DNA from 4 places in the Pontibacillus salicampi genome. Region 2 is predicted to be linked to each of the others. Evidence: predicted binding sites of a transcription regulator. Region 2 holds the regulator's gene; each other region holds the start of a gene.
The links. The regulator Rex, encoded in region 2, represses fermentation and respiration genes when NADH is low (regulators of the CRP and FNR family bind a similar motif). The targets are predictions, from matches to a motif close to TTGTGAAATATTTCACAA.
Positions count from the first base shown of each region.

Region 1: a site for Rex is predicted at 1,558-1,575, ahead of ACFFGV_RS12015 (lactate permease LctP family transporter). Genes of this name have one in related genera too.
Region 3: a site for Rex is predicted at 2,845-2,862, ahead of cydD (thiol reductant ABC exporter subunit CydD). Genes of this name have one in related genera too.
Region 4: a site for Rex is predicted at 4,378-4,395, ahead of ACFFGV_RS01415 (cytochrome ubiquinol oxidase subunit I). Genes of this name have one in related genera too.

Region 1 is NZ_JBHLTP010000010.1:86,850-92,836, forward strand. Features, by position in the region: gene ACFFGV_RS12005 (MFS transporter) at 1-286, shown strand, start outside; gene ACFFGV_RS12010 (aldo/keto reductase) at 470-1,372, opposite strand; gene ACFFGV_RS12015 (lactate permease LctP family transporter) at 1,601-3,226, shown strand; gene ACFFGV_RS12020 (Gfo/Idh/MocA family protein) at 3,277-4,227, opposite strand; gene ACFFGV_RS12025 (ATP-binding protein) at 4,529-5,815, shown strand; gene ACFFGV_RS12030 (response regulator) at 5,793-5,987, shown strand, end outside.
Region 2 is NZ_JBHLTP010000022.1:52,939-58,925, forward strand. Features, by position in the region: gene ACFFGV_RS19680 (CPBP family intramembrane glutamic endopeptidase) at 1-642, shown strand, start outside; gene ACFFGV_RS19685 (DUF4305 domain-containing protein) at 649-852, shown strand; gene ACFFGV_RS19690 (GNAT family N-acetyltransferase) at 920-1,465, shown strand; gene ACFFGV_RS19695 (MDR family MFS transporter) at 1,489-2,904, opposite strand; gene ACFFGV_RS19700 (redox-sensing transcriptional repressor Rex) at 3,197-3,868, opposite strand; gene moaC (cyclic pyranopterin monophosphate synthase MoaC) at 3,865-4,377, opposite strand; gene ACFFGV_RS19710 (ABC-F family ATP-binding cassette domain-containing protein) at 4,540-5,987, shown strand, end outside.
Region 3 is NZ_JBHLTP010000007.1:89,368-95,354, reverse strand. Features, by position in the region: gene ACFFGV_RS09430 (GNAT family N-acetyltransferase) at 1-438, opposite strand, end outside; gene ACFFGV_RS09425 (YjcZ family sporulation protein) at 568-714, opposite strand; gene ACFFGV_RS09420 (DUF2268 domain-containing putative Zn-dependent protease) at 842-1,771, shown strand; gene ACFFGV_RS09415 (FAD-dependent oxidoreductase) at 1,850-2,764, shown strand; gene cydD (thiol reductant ABC exporter subunit CydD) at 2,914-4,641, shown strand; gene cydC (thiol reductant ABC exporter subunit CydC) at 4,638-5,987, shown strand, end outside.
Region 4 is NZ_JBHLTP010000002.1:116,477-122,463, reverse strand. Features, by position in the region: gene ACFFGV_RS01430 (pyruvate oxidase) at 1-708, opposite strand, end outside; gene ACFFGV_RS01425 (potassium channel family protein) at 1,035-1,703, opposite strand; gene ACFFGV_RS01420 (cytochrome d ubiquinol oxidase subunit II) at 1,891-2,904, opposite strand; gene ACFFGV_RS01415 (cytochrome ubiquinol oxidase subunit I) at 2,901-4,256, opposite strand; gene ACFFGV_RS01410 (spore morphogenesis/germination protein YwcE) at 4,603-4,899, shown strand; gene qoxD (cytochrome aa3 quinol oxidase subunit IV) at 4,952-5,263, opposite strand; gene qoxC (cytochrome aa3 quinol oxidase subunit III) at 5,264-5,875, opposite strand; gene qoxB (cytochrome aa3 quinol oxidase subunit I) at 5,879-5,987, opposite strand, start outside.

The DNA.
Region 1 (5,987 bases), on a different contig from region 2:
GATAGGGTATATGTTTACAAGCTTCGGATTCTCAAGCCTGTCATCTAGTACGACTAACGAAGTATCTCGCTTTCTGCCGGATGAGTTAATTGGGTCAGGTATAGGGTTAAAGCAGTTGATTCAATTCGTAGGTGCAGCTTCAGGACCAGTGTTCGCAAGTTTATTCCTAGAGCTTGGAGCAGAGCCATACTCCATTCCGTCCTTTCAATATACCTTTTTATTCTTGTTGCTTATTATGCTAATTTCCTTTGGACTGAGGTTTTTATTGAGGTATAGTGAGGAATGAGAAAAGGGGTTTTAAAAAGGCTAATCGCTTTACATGAAGTTTTAGATAATGCTTAGAGCACGTCATATTATGTCATAAGTGAATCAGTATAATAAATCGACAAAAGCCATGACTGGTTCGACAGTCATGGCTTTTATCACAATTTGTTGCTTATTTAAAATTCGACAGGTACCAACGTACGAATTATGGGATATCGTGTCCCATGGAGGCAGTGTAGATTTCGAACCACTGATCCCTCGTTAGGGTGTGATTCAGTGCCGAAACAGCACTATCAATTCTTGACGTCTTACCTGAGCCAACAATCGGCATAATGTTTGCAGGGTGATTTAATAACCATGCATACAGAACCTCATCTATCCCACCGGCATCTATCTCACCAGCAACTTTTGTTAACGCAGCTCGAAGACGTACTGCCTTTTCCTCTTCGCTCGTAAAGATATTTCCCCCACCTAAAGGTGACCATGCCATAGGTGCCATTCGTTTCTCCATACAAAGGTCAAGTGTTCCATCCTGAATATTCTCAAGCTCGTATGCCGATAATTCAACTTGATTCGTAACAAGCTCGATATTCAGGAACGACTGGAGCATATTCAATTGATGGCGCTTGAAATTAGAAACCCCGAAGTGACGTACTTTCCCTTCTTGCTTTAACTCATGAAAAGCGTCAGCCACCTCTTCTGGATCCATGAAAGGATCAGGTCGATGGATTAACAGAAGGTCAATGTAATCCGTGCCTAGACTTTGCAGGGAATTCTCAACGGACTGTTTGATATGGGCTTTACTCGTATTGTAATGATGTGATTGATGGTCTGGTCGATTGGGAGACTCTAAGACAATGCCGCATTTGGTGACAATTTCCATCCGTTCTCTTAATTCTGGTTTTTTTGCTAATGCACGCCCAAATATAGATTCACACGTATAGCTTCCGTAAATATCAGCATGGTCAAACGTAGTAATTCCAAGCTCCAAGCAATGCTCTATTAACTCCAGTAATTCTTCATCTGTATAATTCCAATCAGATAAACGCCACTCTCCGTGAATAATACGCGATAGTGATAAGTCAGCTGCTAGTTTAATTCGCTCCATTATGTAACCCTCCAACCCTAAAACTAATCTTGCTTACACGATTACTTTAATGCATAGAACAACAAAAATCTATTAGAACGCTTTCAATTTGTCCAAACGATGACATTTACTTAAACGCAGTAAATGCAAGCCTTTTCATCATTCTTTTGCACTTACCACTTTTATTGCGAAGCGTTACAATGAATATGTGAAATAATTCACATAAACTATTTATAAGGGTGATAGATAATGACTTGGGTTCAAGCGTACGATCCACTAAACAACATTTGGTTATCTGCTGTATTAGCCGCTATTCCTATTATATTCTTCTTTCTTGCCTTAACCGTATTTAAAATTAAAGGAACCGTTGCCTCTTTCTTAACGGTAGCTTTATCTTTCCTTATTGCAATAAGTATCTACAATATGCCTGTTCATATGGCAACAGAAGCTGCAGGCTATGGGTTTGCCTTCTCCTTTTGGCCCATTAGCTATATTGTCATTACTGCTGTGTATTTATATAAACTATCTGTTAAAAGTGGACAATTTACTATTATTCGTACTTCCATTTCCTCTATATCAAATGATGCTAGAATACAGATGCTGTTAGTAGCGTTTTCCTTCAATGCTTTTTTGGAAGGTGCAGCAGGATTTGGAGCTCCTATCGCTATTACTGCCGCATTACTGGTAGGACTAGGATTTAAACCGTTACAGGCTGCAGGGTTATGCTTAATTGCTAATACTGCCTCCGGGGCATTCGGTGCCATGGGTATTCCTGTAATTGTCGCAGGACAAGTTAGTGGCATCGACCCAAAAATCATCGGACAATTTTTAGGAACTTCCTTACCTCTCATATCATTTACAGTCCCATTTCTGTTATTAATGATTTTGGATGGCATGAAAGGAATTAGTCAGCTGTGGCCTGCTGCATTAGTATCTGGTGCCTCTTATGCTATTGCTCAGTACTTGACGGTAACCTTTATAGGACCAGAATTACCTAACATCACGTCAGCCATTTTTAGTCTCGTAGTACTTGCTCTATTTACAAAAGTATGGCAGCCAAAAGAAGCAATGCTTTTAGGAGCACAGCAAGCCGATAAAACGGAGATACCTCACTTAACAGGAAAAATGATTGCGAAAGCATGGTCCCCCTTTATTGCACTTACTTTAATGGTTACTATATGGAGTCTTCAGCCCTTTAAGCGGTTATTTACTGAAGGCGGGGTGCTGGCAAATACTATCCTCCATATCCCTATGCCAAATCTCCATAACCTAGTTCTAAAAGCACAGCCTATCGTAACAGAACAAACTCCATATGCTGCTGTGCTTAAGCTTGATCTTATCTCTGCTACAGGTACTGCCATTCTGCTTGCAGCCGTGCTTTCCATAATTATGTTAAAGATTCCTATTAAAGCCGCCCTCGAAACACTTCGGGAAACTATGCAAGAGCTGGCGAAGCCCATCTTTACCATTATGATGGTTCTTGGATTTGCCTTTATCGCAAATTATTCAGGGCAATCTTCCACATTAGGATTAGCGCTAGCGGCGACATCTGATTATTTTCCTTTCTTATCCCCTGTTCTAGGCTGGATTGGTGTATTTTTAACAGGGTCCGTAACATCTAACAACGCACTATTTGGTAGTCTGCAGCAAATTACAGCTGAGCAAATCAGTGTACTTCCGCTAATCTTAGTTGCTGCCAATACCTCCGGAGGTGTGATGGCAAAAATGCTGTCTCCTCAGTCCATTGCCGTAGCTTCTGGTGCAGTTGGATTAGTTGGACAAGAAGCTGAACTGTTTCGATTTACTTTAAAATACAGCATGGTGTTCCTACTAGTGACCGGCATCGTCACGTTTGGTCAAACCTTATTCATTTGAAGAAAATAATAGAGGCGGTCTAGGTTAGCTATACCAGACCGCCTCTTTAGTTACGTACGATATAATTCTTCTAATATTCGGCTATTTTCCAACGTAAGTTCATGATACTTCTCCAATGATTCATTGTTAGCAATAGCATGCTCCAGTGTCTCTATTTGTAATTTATATTGATCTCCATACACCTTTTCTTCGTACGCGCCATTTTGATTCTCCAGTTGAATTAACCCTTCATGATCATCTTTATCTGGTCGGTAGGCACGCGGAACCTTAATAGTCCCGTTTGTACCAATCACCTCATATGCCTGTCGCATCGGAGCATCAAAGCTACAATCAATTTGTGCCATCGTTCCATTTTCCATTTCTAATTGTACAAAGGTTGTAGTATCTACTTGATGCTTCTGATCCATATGCAGGAGCCCTTGTGCTGTTTTAGGAGTGGACTGAAGAATTTTCATGGATGAATGTATTCCATAGCATCCTACATCCCATAACGCCCCTCCTCCTTTATCTGCTTCTAGTCTAATATTGTTCGTTGATTTATCAAACAGAAAAGAAAAGCTAGCCTTCATAAATTGAACCTGTCCAATTTCCCCGGCAATAATCAGCTCTTTTACTCGTTCATGCTGAGGGTGAAACTGATACATAAACGCCTCAAGGAAATAGACATTATTCTCCTTGCAGCTCTCTAACATTTGCTTTGTATCGTCATGGGTCAATGCCGCTGGCTTCTCACATAGAATATGCTTCCCAGCTTCTGCAGCTGTAATGGTCCACTGCTTATGTAAATGATTCGGAACAGGGATATATACAGCCTCTATTTCTTGATCATTTAGTAACTCCTCATAGCTTCCATAGCTTTTTGGTATTCCAAACTCCTCTGCCATCTCTTCTGCCGATCCACTTCGGCTGGCTATAGCTACTACGTCAGCTCCCGCTCGTTGTATTGCAGGTATGACAGCTTTTCTCGCAATATTAGCTGCTCCTAGTATTCCCCATTTCATTTTCAATTCCTCCCTTTAAATCAAGTATGGATTAGGAAATAATATCCTACTCTTACCGTACCATATTTACACTAGCCGTTTCTCCTATCACCACTCGACTTGGAGTGCATCTTTAATCGTCTATTTGTAAATTTGTATAAATTTTTCCTATCTATATTAAAATACCAGGAGAGATGTGGTAGAGTGATTGATATTAATGTTTTAGAATATTGGGAAAGGAGAGCTGGCTGCTTTCATTACAAGGTTATCGTCACTGAAAAGTATTTGGATTTATATCCTATTGATTATAATAGGTGCGACTATGCCGTTATGGCTAAGCGCTGACCAGGTTGGGTTAACAGGTCAGGTACAAGCATTACAGAAAAACCCCGACGGAAGCACACTTATGATGACAGCTTTCTCATTAGTTTTTCTGAATACGCTGCGTGCCCTGCCTCATTATATTGGAGCCTTATTGTTGGGTCATGAATTAGCCTTTAAGCTTCAAAAAAGGTGGTTAAAGGTAGCTGTTCCACTCTTTGTTATCCCGATAGTTTATTTCGTAATTAATCTGTACAACTCATTAGACTATCATTTCGGTGGTACTGCCATGCTTTTATTAGTCTCTACGGTTTTAATTCAGTATCTTGCTAAAGGGAGACTTCGCCCAGTTTTCAAATCCTTTGTCCTAACCCAATTGCTGTTTGGACTGCAATGGTTAGATACAGTTACCTACTTAAGCAGCTATGGTTTTGGAGGCGGTCCGTTATCTACTCAGGTGAAGGATTCTGCTGAAGCGCTCAGCTTTCAAGGGACCCTTTCTTTTTATAGTTTGGTCTTGTGTATCATCTTCGTAGTTAACGCCCTAGTATTGGCTATTTATTTAAGCGTATCGGAAAAAACCTCTTTAATAGAGAAGGATTTAACCATTGCTCGTGGGGAAATGATTGAATCAAGATCAGGCCGAGAAGCATTACATCTCGTTCATGATTTGAAAACACCTCTTGCCTTAATAGAAGGGCTGAACTCTTTAATTCAATTAAAATCAAAGGATCAAGAAATACTGGATTATACGGATAAAATTTCAGATTCTATCCAATCGACAAGTAATATGGTATCTGAGATTCTCTATAAGGAACGAAAGAATTGGACAACCGTTAAACGCCTTATTGAATACGTGCGTGCAAATAAATTGTCCTATGACGATATCTCCTTTCACTTTCAATTAGAAGCAAACGAGCAAACTGAAATATATATTAATAAGATTCGAATGACACGAGCGATTATTAATCTAATTGATAACGCTTGTGATGCCGTCATGGAAACGGCTGAAGCCCATATCACCATCCATACCTTCGAGGATCAGCAAGGGATCTGGCTCGGGGTTGAGGATAATGGGAAAGGAATGACCAAAGGGGAGCAAAAAAATATCTTTAACCCTGGGTATAGTACCAAATCTCATCCTGGTGTCGGTCTTACTTTTGTCAAAAATGTTGTGGAAGAACACGAGGCAAGCTTACATATACAAAGCAGCAAACAAAAAGGCACTACATTTTGGATACTTTTGTCAAAGGAGCGTGTACGTTATGAAGATTCTAATCGTGGATGATGATGCTTCCTTGAGGTATATGCTTACAGAAATTTGTAAGCATGCTGGATGGGATGCAGATACTGCGGAGAACGGAAAACAAGGACTAGAGGCTTTCCGAACTAATCCATATGATATCGTTCTAGTGGACTACCATATGCCTGAAATGGATGGATTAGAGACAGTAAGAGAA
Region 2 (5,987 bases):
AGTCTCCGCGAGCTTCCGGGCAACCAGTCGACAACGTTGATTGTAACATGGAATTTGATTAGTTTTTCAGTGGCATTAATTGTCATCCTCTTACTACTTCGACCTGATATGAGAGATACCTCCCTCAAGCGGGATGAAATATCTTTAGGGAAAATAGTACTATGGAGTGTTATTGGAATCTTCCTTTCCTATTCAGCACAAATTGTGGCGTCACTGATTGAGCTAGCGCTCGGCATTCCGCAGGCTTCGGCCAATACGCAGAACTTAATGAACATAGCCAAGTCCGCTCCTATTTTCATCATTATTATTACGATTATTGCGCCAATTCTAGAAGAGTTGATTTTCCGCAAGATTATTTTTGGATCTATTTATAAACGGACGAACTTCTTCGTTGGAGCGCTCATATCATCACTCATCTTCGCAGTGGTTCACCAGGACCTTACGCATACACTGAAATATGCGGCGATGGGCTTTGTGTTTGCGTTCCTTTATGTCAAGACGAAGCGTATTATCGTACCGATTATTGCGCACATGGCAATGAATTTAATTGTTGTGCTGATACAATTTATGATATCTCCTGAGCAGTTAGAGCAAATGGAGAAACAGCTTGAGAATGCTCAAGCTATCATTTTGGGAGGCTAACCTACTATGCGATTGTCACCCCTATTCATGGCCTTTCTTTACTTTATTGTGGGGATCGTCTTCACCTATGTAGCCATACAAGGAGCAGCGATGAATGATTCGGTATGGAATCTATTCACCGTATTCATGGCGTTACTTGCCACCTTTGACTTCGCTGTATGTATACGATTATTTATGGTGCACTTCCGCACTCGCAAACAAAATAAATAACGACATCACAGAAAAGACAGATTCGCTTCGTTGGAGTCTGTCTTTTTTTATGCCTTAGGAGGATTTTATGCCATTAACGGGAGAACATGTTCAACTGACGGCTTTTGAAAAAGAAGATCTGCAAACGATAATACAATGGCATCAGGATGCACGGTTCCTTCGCCAATTCGATGCGGCGATTGCCAAACCGAAAACGATGCAGGAGATGGAAAAGTGGTATGAGGAGGCAGCCTCCTCCAACGATGGATTTCTGTTTGCCATCCGGACAAAGGAAACAAATACGCTCATCGGCTATATGGAGCTCGACAGTATTCTTTGGAACCAGCGAAATGCCTGGGTGTCTATCGCCATTGGAGACGATGCGTATCGTGGAAAAGGGTATGGAACGGAGGCGATGCAGCTGCTTATGGCGTTTGCCTTTGAGGAATGTAATTTACACCGATTGCAATTAACGGTATTCGAGAACAACGAGCGTGCCCTTCGTATGTATGAGCGTCTTGGCTTTACGAGAGAGGGAGCCTTTCGAGAATATGTGTACCGCGATGATCGGCCTGTGGATATGGTGCTGTATGGTTTATTGAAAAGAGAATGGAAGGAAGGCTCCGCTTCCTGAATATAAAGAAAGAAGCAGTGGATTTAGCTATCCGCTGCTTCTTTTTCTTCATCGTCCTGTACGCCCTTCATAAAGAAGGCAAACGGAACGGCAATTAACACGAGAACTGTGGATACGAGAAATGCTTCATTTAAGGTTTGCAGTGTCGCTTCGGTCATATTAGACTGTCCTGCTGCAATTTGGGCTCGTCTCGTTTCGTAGTACACGGAGAAGAACACGATGCCAAAGGAGGACGAAATCTGGCGTAGTACGTTGTTCATCGCCGATCCTTGTGCGACCTGCTCCTCTGGTATGCTGTTCATCCCTGCTGTTGTCGCTGGCATGTTACTAAGACCAAGTCCGACACCTCGTACCATATTTAAGGCTAGAATGACCCAATAGGACGTTGATAATCCAACCATGCCGAGCCCTGTTGTAGAGGCCGCAAGCACGAACAACCCAATGGGGATGACCCATTTTGGCCCTTTCTTATCAAGGATGCGCCCACCTATCGACATGAAAATTCCGCTTGCTGCAGCTGCTGGCAAGAAGAGCAGACCCGTTTTAATTTCTCCTAGTCCATATACGTTTTGAATAAGCAATGGTAATAGAAAGATACCCGAGAACAGCCCAATGGATGCGGATCCTGTTACAATCGTCGAGATTGCATAGGTCGGGATTTTGAATATGGATAAATTTAATAACGGCTGCTCCTGCTTGTTTTCATAGCGTACGAACAATACGAGAGCAAGAACACCGACTGCGATAAGAGCAATGTTGCTAAGCTGCGTTAGAGCCTCGAGCGTTTTCCCACGTCCTAAGGCATAGAGGATGCCCCCTACTCCGAGGGTAACGAGCACAAATCCGACTGCATCGAACTTAAGATCCGTTTGTTTGTCTGTTTCCTTCAAGTACCTTGTGGATAGGATAATTCCGATTAGGCCGAATGGAATGTTAAATAGGAATAGAAACGGCCAGGCAAAGTACTGGATAATGACTCCCCCAACAGTCGGTCCAATAGCAGGGGCAACCATGGCCGCAATCCCGTAAATTCCAACGGCTAGTCCGCGTTCGTTTTTCGGAAAGGCGTTGAAGATGAGTGCCATCGCTATCGGCATCATCAGCCCTCCGGCAATCCCTTGTACGAACCGCGACAGGATAACCATACCCAAGGTTGGAGAAAGGGAGCCGCTTATGGAGCCGATGATAAAAATGACCAGCCCGCTTACATACACTTTCTTTTTCCCATACCGGTCGCCTAGAAAGCCTGTCAGCGGCATCGTCATTCCCATCGCAACCATAAAGATGGTCAGCATCCACCCGACGCTGACGGCATCTGAATCAAATATCTCAATAAATCGTGGTATAGTCGGATTCAGCATACTGTTATTTAATATGACCGTAAACGTCCCAAACAGCACCGCCACTACCACGAGCCATTTATTCGATAATCTGCTCATAATATCCCCCTTTGTCCTTTATTTCGTGTCCCGAATAATCTCTAATATATCATATTTTGTCGAATGAAAGGTAATATATCGTTTCTATTGAAATGTATATCCTTTATGATTACCTGTCTAAGCCCCACCATATCCTTATCAGCACATCCCATTATTTACAAGCTGGGCTGCTTTCGACTTGTCTTAAGTCTGAAGGGCTCAAGTCCGATTACGAATGCGATGATTAGAAGTAGCTCCTATACAGCAAAACAAAAAACGAACCTCAGCGAAAATGAGATTCGTTCTTTCTTCCTTATTCGATTATATCGTTTTCCTCGAGCATCGTCTCGCCCTCTTGAAGTGGATAGTGCTTCAGGAAGTAGACTAACGCCTGCAGCTCTACAGCCAAATCAATGTGATGGACACGGATGTGATCTGGCACGGTTATTCTTGCTGGCGTAAAGTTCAAAATACCAACCACACCTGCTTCAATTAATCGATCAGCTATTCCCTGAGCAGCTTGAGCTGGTACTGTAAGAATCGCAACGGATACATCGTCCTTCATTCGCTCTTCTGCCTCATCAATATGGTAGACGGGCACGCCTCCAATGTCTGACCCGATCTTGTCGCTGCTCGAATCAAATGCCATGACAATCTTCGTATTGTTATTCTTCGTGAAATTGTAATGGAGAAAGGCCGTTCCCAAGTTCCCTACCCCAATGAGTGCTACGTTTGTCGTTTCATCCTGATCCAGTGTCTTGCGGAAGAACGTAAGTAAATAATGTACGTTGTAGCCATAGCCTTTCTTCCCTAGTGCCCCAAAGTAAGAGAAATCTCGTCGAATGGTTGCTGAGTCCACCTTCACTGCTTCACTGAGCTCTTTGGAAGATACTCTTTGCTTCCCTTGGCTATGCAAGTTATTAATAAAGCGATAGTAAAGGGGTAATCTCTTTGCTGTCGCTTGCGGTATTTTCTGTTGATCTATTTCCATGGATTGTCCCCCTTTTCGTCTGACGGTCTATGGTAATCTCCACTTTTTCCCCCGGTCTTCTCTGCCAGATAGGTTTCCCCGATTATCATTCCTTTATCAAGGGCTTTACACATATCATAGACGGTTAAAGCTGTGGCAGAGGCTGCCGTCAGCGCTTCCATTTCCACACCGGTGCTGCCTTTCGTCTTCACTTGCGTTTCGATGTGAAGCCGATACTGCTGCCCTTCCTGCTGCCAGTGAAAGGACACATCTATCCCTTTCAGCGATAAGGGATGGCACATCGGTATCCAATTAGATGTATTTTTGGCCGCCATAATCCCTGCTACCTGGGCAACAGCCAATACGTCGCCTTTCTCAATGGTTTGCTGGGTTATAGCCTGGTGAACGGCTTCGTCCACGACGATGCTAGTATGTGCGATTGCGGTACGAACACTTTCTTGCTTTTCCGATATATCTACCATATGAGCGCGTCCTTGCTCATTAAAATGTGTGAACTCTGACATGTGTGTAAACCTCCTAAAAAGGTACAAAGCCATTTTGCCAGGGCATGTTTTCTTAAAGTGTACCAAAAATTAACTAATTCGTATAACGTTTCACATGCGTGCGAGCATCTTGCTTATTCCGGTCCTGTTAAGATACACTTAACAGAGATGAGGTGAACGACCATGATACTAATGCAGGCAAATAATTTAACGAAACGCTTCGGCGCTGACCTTATTTTATCGAATATTAAATTAGAAGTACACACTAATGATCGGATTGCGATAGTAGGACGAAACGGTGCCGGAAAGTCAACCCTATTGAAAGTGCTCGCGGGAGACCTTCCGTATGAGGAAGGGGAAATCCATAAACCAAAGGATGTTTCCTTAGGGTTTCTTGAGCAGCATACAGGGCTTGAATCAGATAAAACGATATGGGAGGAGATGGTTACTGTCTTCTCCCATCTACAAGAAAAAGAGGAGCAGCTGCGCCGAATGGAACAAAAGATGGCGGATCCCGACCTAATCGAGCAGCAGGACCAATATCAGAAGCTGCTACGGGACTATGATGCTCTGCAAATAGAATTTAAGAATGAGGGCGGCTATCGTTACGAAGCAGATATCAATGCGGTGTTAAATGGCCTTCAATTTAAACATTTCTCCGTAGATACGAAAATCTCCACCCTAAGTGGCGGACAGAAGACCCGCCTCGCTCTAGGGAAGCTGCTTCTGGCTAAGCCCGATGTACTCGTACTGGATGAGCCGACCAACCATCTGGATATGGATACGTTGAATTGGCTCGAGCAATATTTACAAAGCTACCCTGGTGCCGTTGTAATTGTATCTCACGACCGTTACTTCTTGGATAAGGTAGTAAACGTCATATATGAAGTATCCCGTCATACCTCTCAAAAGTATTTGGGCAACTATTCGAGCTATCTCGAACAAAAGGCTGCCAACTACGAAAAGGATATGAAGGAATACGAAAAACAACAGTCGGAGATAAAGCGATTAGAGGATTTCGTTCAGAAAAACCTCGCTAGAGCATCCACAACTAAACGAGCACAAAGTAAGCGTAAGCAATTAGAGAAAATGGAAAAGATGGACAAGCCTCAAGGCGATGAGAAATCGGCTCGCTTTTCCTTCGATATTAACAGACGAAGTGGAAATGACGTGCTAAAGGTACGCGACCTATCCTTTCAATATCCAGATATGGACAACACCGTGTTCTCTGATGTTACCTTTGACGTCAATCGCTTAGATCGGGTAGCGCTAGTAGGACCAAACGGTGTTGGGAAGACGACACTGCTTAAAACTATCACAGACGACCTACAGGCTGCCGGCGGCTCTATTCAATATGGGGCGAACGTTCAAATAGGCTACTACGATCAGGAGCAGGCCCGTCTGGAATCCAGCAAGGACGTTCTGCACGAGCTTTGGGACGAGTACCCGGGCATGGATGAAAAGGATGTTCGAACCGTTCTTGGTAATTTCCTCTTTACGGGGGAGGACGTTTTGAAGACGGTCAACTCCTTAAGCGGTGGCGAAAAAGCGCGGTTAGCCTTAGCAAAGCTGATGCTGGAGAAATCTAACCTGCTCATTCTTGATGAGCCGACTAACCACCTGGATTTAGA
Region 3 (5,987 bases), on a different contig from region 2:
CCGATAGAAGGCATTCAATTTGAAGTTATCTGCAACACAATCAAGTCTGAGATACTCTGTTCCGTCCAGATGATGCTGCATCCATCCTAGCAGTTCGCGGCCTACGCCCTTGTTCATATAGAGGGGGGAAAGGGCAAGTCTATGTAAGTACACGGATGGAAAGGTTGAGTCCTCTCCCCACATTTTCTTGTCCCATTCACTTTGTTTGGAGAGTAGAGTAAACGTAGCGGCTGCTTTGTCGTTGTCTAACACTATGTATGTGTCTCCATTCACAATAGCCTGTTCGATTTCCTCATCGTCCCCTCCTGCTAAAAGAAACCTCCATTGCTGAATACCGTTATCTTTCATCCATTGGGCACTTTCCTTTAGCAAATCCATTACAGAGCTACAATCTTCCGTACCAGCCTTTCGAATCGTTAATCCTTTTACCAAATCCATATTGCCACATGCCTCCTTTACTAAAATGTCTTCGGCATGAGAAGGACCTATCCCTGCTGTTTGTATATAAGTTTATAAGTGAAACAAACCCTATCCTTTTGAGGATAAGGTTTGTTTACTCCTATTGAATTAGCAAATGAAAGTTGCACCAACAATGATTAATAGGATAAACAATACGACGATTAAAACAAATCCGCCGCCATATCCATATCCACCTTGTTGTTTTCCACCGTAACAGCATCCGCCGCCGCCGAAACCACCGTATCCGTAACTCATAGATATCTCTCCTCTTTCCGTATTTGTAAGTGGAGGAGGCGTTTCTCCATCCTCGCTCTCTCTATATAGTATGTAGAGGGTTCGTTTTCGTATGGGTGTACAACTAGGGAGAGGATAATTAGTAGGGATGCTTGTCACAATTGCCGCAGGGCAATGCACGTTAACGATAGACGATGGATATATATGGAGTATCTCAAGATGTGGAGCGGTGATGATCATGTCCGTTATAAATACAAGACGCTGGCTAGAGGAGTTCGTAGCTAAATGTGAAAAGGGGTCTTCCTTTCAGGCAGAGTCCTATCAACGGCAGACGTTGATCAAACGATTGATCAACTATTTTCCTGATTTAGATGCTAGTACACTGCAAGGGCAACTGCAGGAGTATGGATTATTCCAGCCAAGAGAATGGAAAAAGATGAAGAAGATAGGAAAAGCGTTAGAGAAGGAGCGCACATTGGAATTAGCGCAAAAAGAGTTTCGCAGGCTCCAGAATGAATGGCAGGGACCAGACGTTCCGATTTTTATTTTTCCGATTACACGGGCTGAGGCAGATGAGGAACGGGTTTCTACGAACAAAAGTGGAGTCGCCTATGACCACATTATCTTTTTATTTGTCTCGCCTGGTTTGCCTCGCGAAAGCTTATATGCGTTATTAGCTCATGAATATAATCATGTATGCCGTTTACAGCACCTTGGCATTAGTCCTCGTGATTTAACGTTAAAGGAGTTGGTGGTATTAGAGGGGATGGGGGAATACGCCGTGAAGGAACAGTATGGAGATAAATGGCTTGCCCCATGGTCTAGTATGTACACGGTAAAGGAAGCGAAGCAGAGCTGGAAGCGGTTGTTTGTTGACGACTTACAGCTAGATGACCGGAAAAAGCATAATCTATATATGCTTGGTAAAACATGGAGCCGGTATCCTAAGTGGATTGGATATAACGTCGGCTTTCATATCGTTCAATCCTATGCTAAGGCTAACGGAACTATAAAGGGGAAAGAGCTGTACAAAAAAAGTGCAGATGAAGTAATTAAAGGATCGGGGTTTTCGAAGTAGTGCGCCGTGGAAGTGCTTTTCGTATAGAACCCTATACTTGGTAAAGAATAGAAAGAAATAGAACGAAGGGGTACGTTTATGGTACAGGAAAGCATGTTTGATGTCATTATTGTAGGAGGAGGACCTGGTGGGATGAGTGCTGCAATGGTGCTTGGCCGGGCGTTGCGTACCGTCCTGCTCATTGATGAAGGTGAACCTCGCCATGCCGTAACAAAAGCTTCGCATGGATACTTAACAAGAGATGGTATAGAACCCGATACGTTCCGGACCATTGCCCAGCAAGAGCTACAGCAATATCCTACTATTCAGAGATTGGGAGATACGGTACGTGCTGTAGGGTGGGAAAAGAGTTATTTTTCTATTGTGACAGCCTCAGGAGCTCGGTGGTGGAGCAGGAGAGTAATCATTGCCACAGGAATGAAGGAAACGTTACCGTCTATAAAGGGCTTAAAGGATGTGTATGGCATTTCGGTTTTCCCTTGTCCCTATTGTGATGGATTTGAGCGAAAGGGGAAGAGCCTCGCATTATTTGTGAGTGGGGAAAAGCTTTTATCCTTCACGAAGTTACTCTACAATTGGAGTAGGGATGTAATCGTGTTTACAAATGGTTATTCAGAGGTGCCAGTGGCTGCTCAGAAGGAATGTGAGGAGCGGGGTATTCGTATTGTAACATCCCCCGTGAAAGCGCTCCTTTCTCATAGAGGTGTGCTCACCACTGTTGTGACACACAACGGAGAGCATATTGCACGTAATGCAGGGTTTATTGACCATCCTCCTGCTTATGTTCCGTTATACATACCAGGAATTACCCACAATAAACGACACGGACTAGAGGGAGATCACCACGGGGAAACAAAGGTAAAAGGGCTATACGTTATAGGCGATGCCAAAAACGCTTTTACAGGTCTTATAGGAGCGGCAGCAGAGGGTTATGAGGCAGGGGTCGAGATTAATCATTCCCTTGTAGAAGAGGACTGGGACAGACGCAACTAATGAGTCGTCCATGTTATAAAAATGTTAATCCATTTGCGTGCATTTCCCTGCTGATTATTCTATAATATAGGAAACAGATAATGTGAAAAGATTCACATTAATGAAGCGGACGTTGCTCTAGTACATCATAGAATGTTGGGAGTTTATATATGAATGATTTAAAAAGGATGGCAAAGGAACATAAGGGAACGAGATGGTTTCTTATTCTGTCTTCTATCCTGTTAGGGCTGACGGTAATTGGACAGGCGTATTTCTTTGTGACAATCGTTGATCGAGTGTTTATACAAAATGAATCCTTTCAACAGGTCCTCCCTTATATCGGGGGCTTACTGTTGGTGTTAGTGCTGAGGGCTCTTCTCTCTTATGGAAATGGCCTGGCAGGGGTGAGGATGGCTGCGAAGGTCAAGCAGCAGTTTCGGGAAAAGCTGCTGCACAAGTTTACTAGAAATCCGATGCAGGCATCCATACAAGGGCAGTCTGGGCATAAAGTAAGTGTGCTGATGGATGCTGTGGATGAAGTGGATAGTTATTTCAGTAAGTATATCCCGCAAGTTATTGAAACATCTATTATTCCATTATTCATTCTTATTGCTGCATCCACAGAGCATATTTACACAGGAATTATTATGGTGGTGACGGCACCATTTATACCACTTTTTTACGTTATTATTGGAATCATGACGAAGAAGAAGTCAGAGGAACAGATGGATAAGATGGCTATCTTCTCAGGACGATTTTTAGATACACTGCAAGGCTTGACGACCTTGAAGCTATTCGGTAAATCAGAGCACCAGAAGAAAAGAATTGAGAAGGGAAGTCTTGATTTTCGGGATGCGACGATGGAAGTCTTGAAGATAGCCTTTGTATCTTCGTTAATGCTAGAGCTGATTTCTATGCTGAGTATCGGAATTATTGCCTTAGAGGTTGGCATACGTCTCGTGATTTTTCAAAGTATATCCTTTTCTACAGCGTTTTTCGTGCTCGTATTGGCACCTGAGTTCTACCTATCGTTAAAAGACTTAGGGAGTGCCTTCCATACGGGACGAGGGAGCATGGGAGCCGCTAACAAAATTAATGAAGCGCTGGAAGAGGAGCATGTTGTGTGGGGTACAGAAGCGTTAGGGGAAGATGCTTCTCCTCCTGCTATTCGCTTCCAACATGCTGGCTTTGAATATGAGCCAGAGGGATTTGCGTTGAAATCTGTGAGCACCACTATTTCACCGTATGAAAATGTAGCGATCGTAGGTAGAAGCGGATCTGGAAAAACAACACTGCTTTATCTCTTAGCTGGTCTAATACCTTTGAAACAGGGAGAAATTACGTTAAACGGTCGTCCGTTGCAGCACTATCAGGAAACGGCTTGGTATAGCGAGCTAAGTTATATTTCCCAGGATCCTTATTTATTTTCTGGAACTATTCGAGAGAACATTATGCTTGGTACAAATCAGGATGTATCAGAGGGAGCTGTAGAGGAAGCGATTGAAAAAGCAGGTATTGCTGCTTTAGTTGATTCTCTAGATGCGGGCTTAGATACATTGGTAGGAGAAGGCGGCAGAGGTTTATCGGGCGGTGAAATGCAGCGTATAGCCATTGCTAGAGCCTTTTTGAAGCAGCCTTCTGTCGTATTATTTGATGAGCCTACCACAGGATTAGATTTGCATACGGAGAGAGTATTACAGCACTCTATCCGGGAGCTTTCGGAGCGTGCTACCGTGATTACCGTTGCTCATCGTCTGCATACGATTCGCAATGCAGATAAGATTCTGTTTCTATCAGATGGAGTACTAATAGGGGAAGGCACGGATCAGGAGCTCATGGAAGCGTGTGCTGAGTATAAAGAAATGATATCTATTCAGCAGCAAGGGGTGACCTCATGAAGGATTTACAGATTGTCTTAAAGGAATTAGCTTTTGAAAAACGAGATATCCTCTTATCCGTCCTCTTTGGATTCCTAGCCGGGATTACAGCTGTCGGGCTGTTTGCTTCGAGTGGCTATTTAATTTCCAAGGCAGCCTTAACACCGCCAATTTATACGCTCTCTATTATGATCGCCTTCTTGAAGTTATTTGGATTTGCAAGGGCGTTTGGGAGATATGTAGAACGGTATTTTTCTCATCGGGCTACCTTTACAATCTTAAGCCGGCTCAGAGTATCGTTCTTTGAACGCATTGAGCCGCTTGCTCCAAGGATTTTTCGAGAGTATCGAAGTGGGGATCTATTAGCACGTATTGTAGGGGATATTGATCGATTGCAGCATTTCTTTCTGCGCGTCTTTTATCCGCCCATAGTATTGGTGCTCATCTTTCTTGCGACCATCTTTTTTACCACCTTCTTCTCCCTTTCTATTTCACTCCTATTACTACTTGGGGTAGGAATTACAGGGTTTGTCCTGCCGGGTTGGTTTTACTATAAACAGCGGACGATGGAACCACAGGTGAGAAAAAATCGTGGTATGCTTTCTACAGAGGTTACAGAGTTCTTCTATGGGTTTAAGGACTTGAAGCTGAACCAAAAGCTCTCTGCTAAGCAGAAACAGCTAGAAGAGGTATCCAATACGTATGTAGCAGAACAGGAACAGGAAGGAAAAGCGGAGGTCTTTCACCAATCGTTAAGTACGATGGCAACGCTCGTGGTTTCTTGGCTTGTCATTACTGTCGGCTCCTATTTAGTGGTACAAGGGGATTTGAATGGAATCTTCTTAGCCATGCTAGTAATGATTTCACTGACAGCGTTTGAGAACGCAACGCCGATGTCCCTTGTTCCTGGATATCTGCAGGATAGTAGGGTGGCAGCGAAGCGGTTGTATTCTTCTGTAGAGAGAAGAAGCACCTCAGAGAAGGAAGAGGGAGCGCGATTGCCAGAAGAAAGAGCCTACACCATTGATATGGAAGAGGTCTCTTTTGCCTATCCGAAGGAAACAAGATTATCTGTTAACGCGGTAAGTCTGCATTTGAAAGCTGGGGAGAAGGTGGCTATTGTTGGCCCGAGCGGCTCAGGCAAATCTACACTGCTAGAATTACTGCTCTCGTTCTACCCGGACTTTGATGGAGCAATACGCTTGAATAAAAACAATATAGACGAGGTAGAGGAGAGTGATCTTTGGGCGAAAACCAATGTAGTGCTTCAGCACAATCATTTCTTCTACGGGACCATTCGAGATAATATTCAGCTAGCCAAGGATGATGCCACGGATGAGGAGATACGAGAAGCATTAGCGAAAGTA
Region 4 (5,987 bases), on a different contig from region 2:
CAACGAAAGCACTATAGGCGCTTGAATATTTTCTGCAAAGGCTAATAGTTCTTCTGATGCATGAGCAGCGCCCTTTCCAGCTAATATAACCGGCTTTTCGGCTTGTTGTATCGCTTCTCGTGCTTCTGTTAATGTATCGTGTGAAGGAAATATATCCGCTTCCCCTAAGGTGGAGGAGGTCAATGCTGGTTTGGATTTTTGTTTTACTGCAGATAAATCATCGGGAATGATTAACACTGCTGGACCCTTATTTACGTATGCAGATCGGATTGCTTGATTTACGAGATCTGGTAATTGTTCTGCACTTTGTACTCGTCTATTATAGACCGCCACTCCATCAAACATCCGCTCTAAATTGACTTCTTGAAAGGCTCCAGTACCAACTTCTTCACTAGGCACTTGACCAACTAGTGCTATTACGGGTGCTTTATCTCCTTTAGCATCATATAGTCCGTTTAATAAGTGAATAGCACCAGGACCCCCAATGGACAAGCACGCTCCTACATTTCCGGTTAGCTTCGCGTAGGCAGCTGCCGATAATGCACCAACTTCTTCGTGACGAACTTGATAGAAGGGTATGTCTGCTTCCCTTTTGCGGAGGTCACTCATTAGCTCATTTATAGAGTCACCAGGCATACCATAAATGTGATTAATCCCCCATTCTAGTAATACATCAATCAATAATTCTCCAGTTCGTTTTTCAAACAAGGCTCGTCATCCTTTCTCCAAATTACGGTAATAAGCTGTCTTTATTACGTATTACCTTAATGTTGGAAAAGGAAACCACTTGCCTTCATTTATGTACAATTTTGTAGCCAAAGCCTTACTTATACTAAGTAATGTAACAAAAAAACCCATAGAAAAACCATCAACTGGCTTTCCTATGGGCATATTAAGTATTATATATTGTATTCGCCTCGTTCAACTCGTTTGTAAATGGGTTGATTGGAAGTTGTTGACCTCATATTGACATAATGGAGCCTGGTACTATCAATGTATAATTCGGTACACCAACCATCCAGACACGTCTTTACTTAGTCATCATCAGCAACAAGGTTTTTCTCAAATCTGGAGATGTCCCTGTCTTCTCCGATAATGATAAGGATATCTCCGTCTAGGATAGTTTCTGTTGCCATCGGAGAAACATTAATTTCTCTATCTCGTTTAATACCGACAACGTTACAACCATAACGAGCGCGGATATCTAAATCAACTAATGTCTTACCTATCATCTTATGCCCGGCCTTCACCTCTACTACAGAGTGATCGTCGGACAATTCCAAATAGTCCAATACGTTATTAGAGATAATGTTATGAGCTATACGCTTCCCCATATCTCTTTCTGGATGAACAACCTGGTCTGCCCCAATTTTATTCAATACCTTTTCGTGGTAGTCGTTCTGAGCCTTTACTGTAATTTTCTTTATTCCTAACTCCTTTAACATTAATGTACTGAGAATACTGGCCTGGATATTATCACCAATCGCAACGATTACATGGTCAATATTTCTAATTCCGAGCTCCTTTAACACATTCTCATCGGTAGAGTCAGCGATAACAGCATGGGAAGCAATGTCTTTATATTCATTCACTTTGTCTTCATCAACATCAATGGCCAGTACTTCCATTCCTTCACGACTAAGCTCCTTACAAATACTTCCCCCAAAGCGACCAAGGCCAATTACGGCATATTCTTTCTTCATAACCCTTAACCCCCATCTTCTATCCCTATCTATTATCATTATACGTTAAATATGTTGTAGGTAATCATACCGATACAAGTCTATCACAAAAGGCAAGAGAAAAGAAGGTACACCTGCTTCCCACTTATACATTTCTAAAGAAACCAAAAACACATCCCTGCTACATTAGCAAGAGATGTGTTGTTAGTTATTTTTTTCCTTTTACATAGTCTGCATCGAATAGGAACATACGTAACAAAAGGATTAACGATGGTATTAAAAGCAGCAGTCCTGCTATAAATGCGATAACAAGGGCAAGGCCCATCGCATCATTTGTTACCCCGCTTTCTAACGTAATATAAGGGGTTAACAGGTACGGTAAATGAGCAGCGCCATATCCAAAGAATGCGAAAAAGAATTGCATCATTACGAAGATAAAGGCGAGTCCGAAGTTTTTCTTCTGATAGATAAGGAAAACAGCACCAAGGAAAAAGGCTACCGATATTCCAAACATCCACCAGAGGTCGAGCATCTTTTCGAAATGCTCATTATTATGCTGACTCATTGCAATGAACGTAGTAAGACTGGCAATGATAGTCGGAGAACTCCAAAAGAGCACATACTTTCGCATTAATTCCCGAGCATCCATATCGTTTGCTCGATTCGCATAAAAGGTTAGAAATGCAGAACTAATGTACAGTACGGACACAATTGCTAGAAATACTACACTCCAGGAATAAGGGCTTGTTAAGAGCTCACCTGTTAATAACCGTACGCCGTCTGCCGTTTCCTCAATAAAACCTCCTTCTGAGATGGTTAACGCTGTTGATAGAGCTGCTGGGATAAACAGCCCAGTAGCTCCATATAAGAACATATACACATTACTTTGCTTCGATCCATAATTCTCAAAGGCATAAAAGGAGCCGCGAATTGCTAATAGGATAATGGCAATACTCCCCGGTACTAACAGCGTCTGACCGTAGTAATAAGCGGTGTCGGGAAAGAAGCCGACTAGTCCAACGAAAAAGAATACAAAGAACACGTTCGTAACTTCCCATACCGGTGACAAATAACGAGATATTAATTTATTTATAATGTGATCTTGCTTTGTCTGCTTTGCATAATAGGCAAAAAATCCGGCACCGAAATCAATAGATGCAACAATTAAATACCCATACAAAAATATCCAAAGGACTGTAATTCCGATTAATTCATAACTCATTCTTTACCACCTCCATCCGCAATTTCAGGATAGCGGTGCTCTAATTCAGCTTCAGCCGGATTATCCTTGAACAATTTACGGAGCACTAGTGTGCAAATGGTTCCAAGCAAAATGTAGAGCAATAAGAATAGCAGGAACATCCATCCGACATGCGGGGAAGTTGTCGCTCCTTCCACTACCTTCATATAACCTCTTAGAATCCAAGGCTGGCGACCTACTTCTGCATATATCCAGCCAAATTCAATTGCAAGCATAGCCAGTGGACCATTTAACACAATCAACCACAATAGCCATTTATTATGCTCACTCCAGCGCTTAAATCTAGACAGTACTAAATATAAGAAAGAAACACCAAGTGCATACATGCCTAACGAGACCATCAAATCGAACATGTAATGAATCCATAGGGGCGGCTGTTCATCTTCAGGTATTTGATCTAATCCTGTTACTTCGCTGTTAAAATCTCCGTGAGCTAAAAAGCTGAGTGCATTAGGTATTCGTATCTCATTTTTTATTTCGTTGTCCTCTGAGAGTGTACCGAATAAAACTAAGTCAGCTCCTTCCTCAGTATCAAAGTGCCATTCTCCGGCAGCCAGTTTTTCAGGCTGTTCCTCAGCTAAGAATTTCGCAGACAAATCCCCTGCTACAGCCGTTAAGATAGCAAACAAAAACGTGGCTGTCATAGTAAGCTTTAAAGCCTTTTTATGATAATCAGTAGACTTATTCTTCAAAATAATAAACGCTGTAATAGCTGCAAGAATAGCTGCAGATGTTAAATAGCTCGAAGCTAAGACATGAAACACCTTTGTCGGCGTTGCAGGATTAAACATAGCCTCCAGCGGCTGCAGATTTACAAGCGTTTTTCCTTCCAGGTCAAATCCTTGCGGTGTATTCATAAACGCATTGACCGTTGTAATGAAGAATGCAGAAAGTGCTCCACCTACAAATACAGGGATGGATAATAGCCAATGATAAATGGGCTTCTTAAACCGGTCCCATGTGTACAAATAAGCTCCGAGGAAAATAGCCTCAAAGAAAAAAGCAAATGTTTCAAGGAATAATGGTAAGCTTATCACTTTCCCTGCTATTTGCATAAAGCTTGGCCATAATAAAGACAGTTGTAGTCCAATGGCTGTGCCTGTCACAACCCCCACTGCTACCGTAATAATAAAGCCTCTTGTCCATCTTCTAGCTAAAAGCGTGTAGTGTGCATCGTTTTTCTTTATACCGATAAACTCAGCGATGGAGATCATAAGCGGAACTCCAACTCCGATGGTTGCAAATATAATATGAAAGCCTAATGTCATAGACGTTAACATTCTGCTTAACATTGCACTATCTAGTTCCATCATCTAGCTGCCTCCCCTTGTTACCTAATCATTGTTAAAGTACTTATTAAAGTGAATTCTATTATCTAATACCCTTAAGGATAAAGGATGCAAACGAAATAATGGTGAATAACTGATGACAATTTTGTGACTCATTTCACATTATATGTGATTAACTTCACATTATTTCTCGTATCTCCAGTCTAAAGAATAGTCTTATAGGATACAAGAGATATGCATAGATATATATGTGACAATATAGTGAAGAATATTGAATGAAAGGGTTTTCAATCAATGAAAATATTGGTATAGTGTTGATAAGATAAAGTTCACAAAATAGACACAATTGCCACGAAGGAGTGGATTATAAATGGATGTCTTACTAGTTTATGTTATATTCGCAACCATCACCCCCCTATTCTTATGGCTGGAGCATCGTACAACAGCTCTAATTCAGCTTCCTCTTATCGTTGGAATGTGGGCATACTTTATTGTTGAGTTTGCCTCTCTATCTGTTACAGGGCTTGCCTATACGTCTCTGCTCATTCTATTTATGTTAAATATCGTATATGCGCACTATGCCTTCTATATCGTTTTCTTCCAGCAAGAGCAGACACGCAACAGAATTTTCGATAAGATGCCTTTCATCACAAAACGAATTTCGTAACTTCACATCAATAATACAGCCCATCCTCTGTAAGGATGGGCTGTTTCGTCTGCTACATATTCATTCCGCTCATCATTGCATTCATAACCCATACAGAGCCACCTACAATGATAACGCCTATAATCGCACTATACACCATAGTACCTATTTGCGTATTGCTATCTCCTTCTCTAATGTGCATGAACATGAATAGCTGGATTCCAGCTTGAACAAGAGCAAGGATTAATATCGTCCAAAGAATCATTGTTGTGGTGAAGCTTGAGTATAAAGCAACCCAAACGGCAATAAGCGTTAATACAATTGAAGATGCGAAGCCGATTACGTGACTCCATGGGAAATGATCATGATTTTGCTGATTACTCATTTACATCACCATCCCTGTTAAATACACACCTGTGAAGATGAAGATCCACACGACATCCAAGAAGTGCCAGTATAAGGAAATAATGAACGCTTTCCTAGCAGTAGTGGTGTTAAGACCATGACGTGCTAATTGGATTAAAATCATTATCATCCAGCCAATACCTAAACTCACGTGAGCCCCGTGGGTGCCAAGCAGTGTGAAGAAGCTAGTCCAATAGGCACTCGTTTGCATGGTGGCACCCTCGTGGACATAGTGGATAAATTCTTCAATTTCAAAGTATAAGAACCCTAACCCTAGTAACAGCGTCAAGATAAACCAAATCATGAGGCCCTTCTTATTGCCCCGCCGCATCTCATGGATAGCTAAACCACATGTAAAACTACTTGTAAGAAGGATGAACGTTTCAATAAGGACACCCTTTATTTCAAATAATTCTGCTGGACCTGGGCCATCTGCCAAGCGTCCGGTTAAGACGAAATAGGCAGCAAATAATGTTCCAAAAAGAGCAACTTCTGCTCCTAGGAATATCCAAAATCCGAGGATATTTAAACGGTTCTTTTCCGTTTGTAATTCAAGCGGCTTATTTGGATCTATTGCTTCTGCATGTCCCATTGATTACGCCTCCTCTCCGCGCACCTTGCGCTCTGTTTCTTTAATTTCTTCCACCTCGACATGGTAGCCTTCATCAGGATCAAAGGAACGGATTATCATTGTAATAATCGTA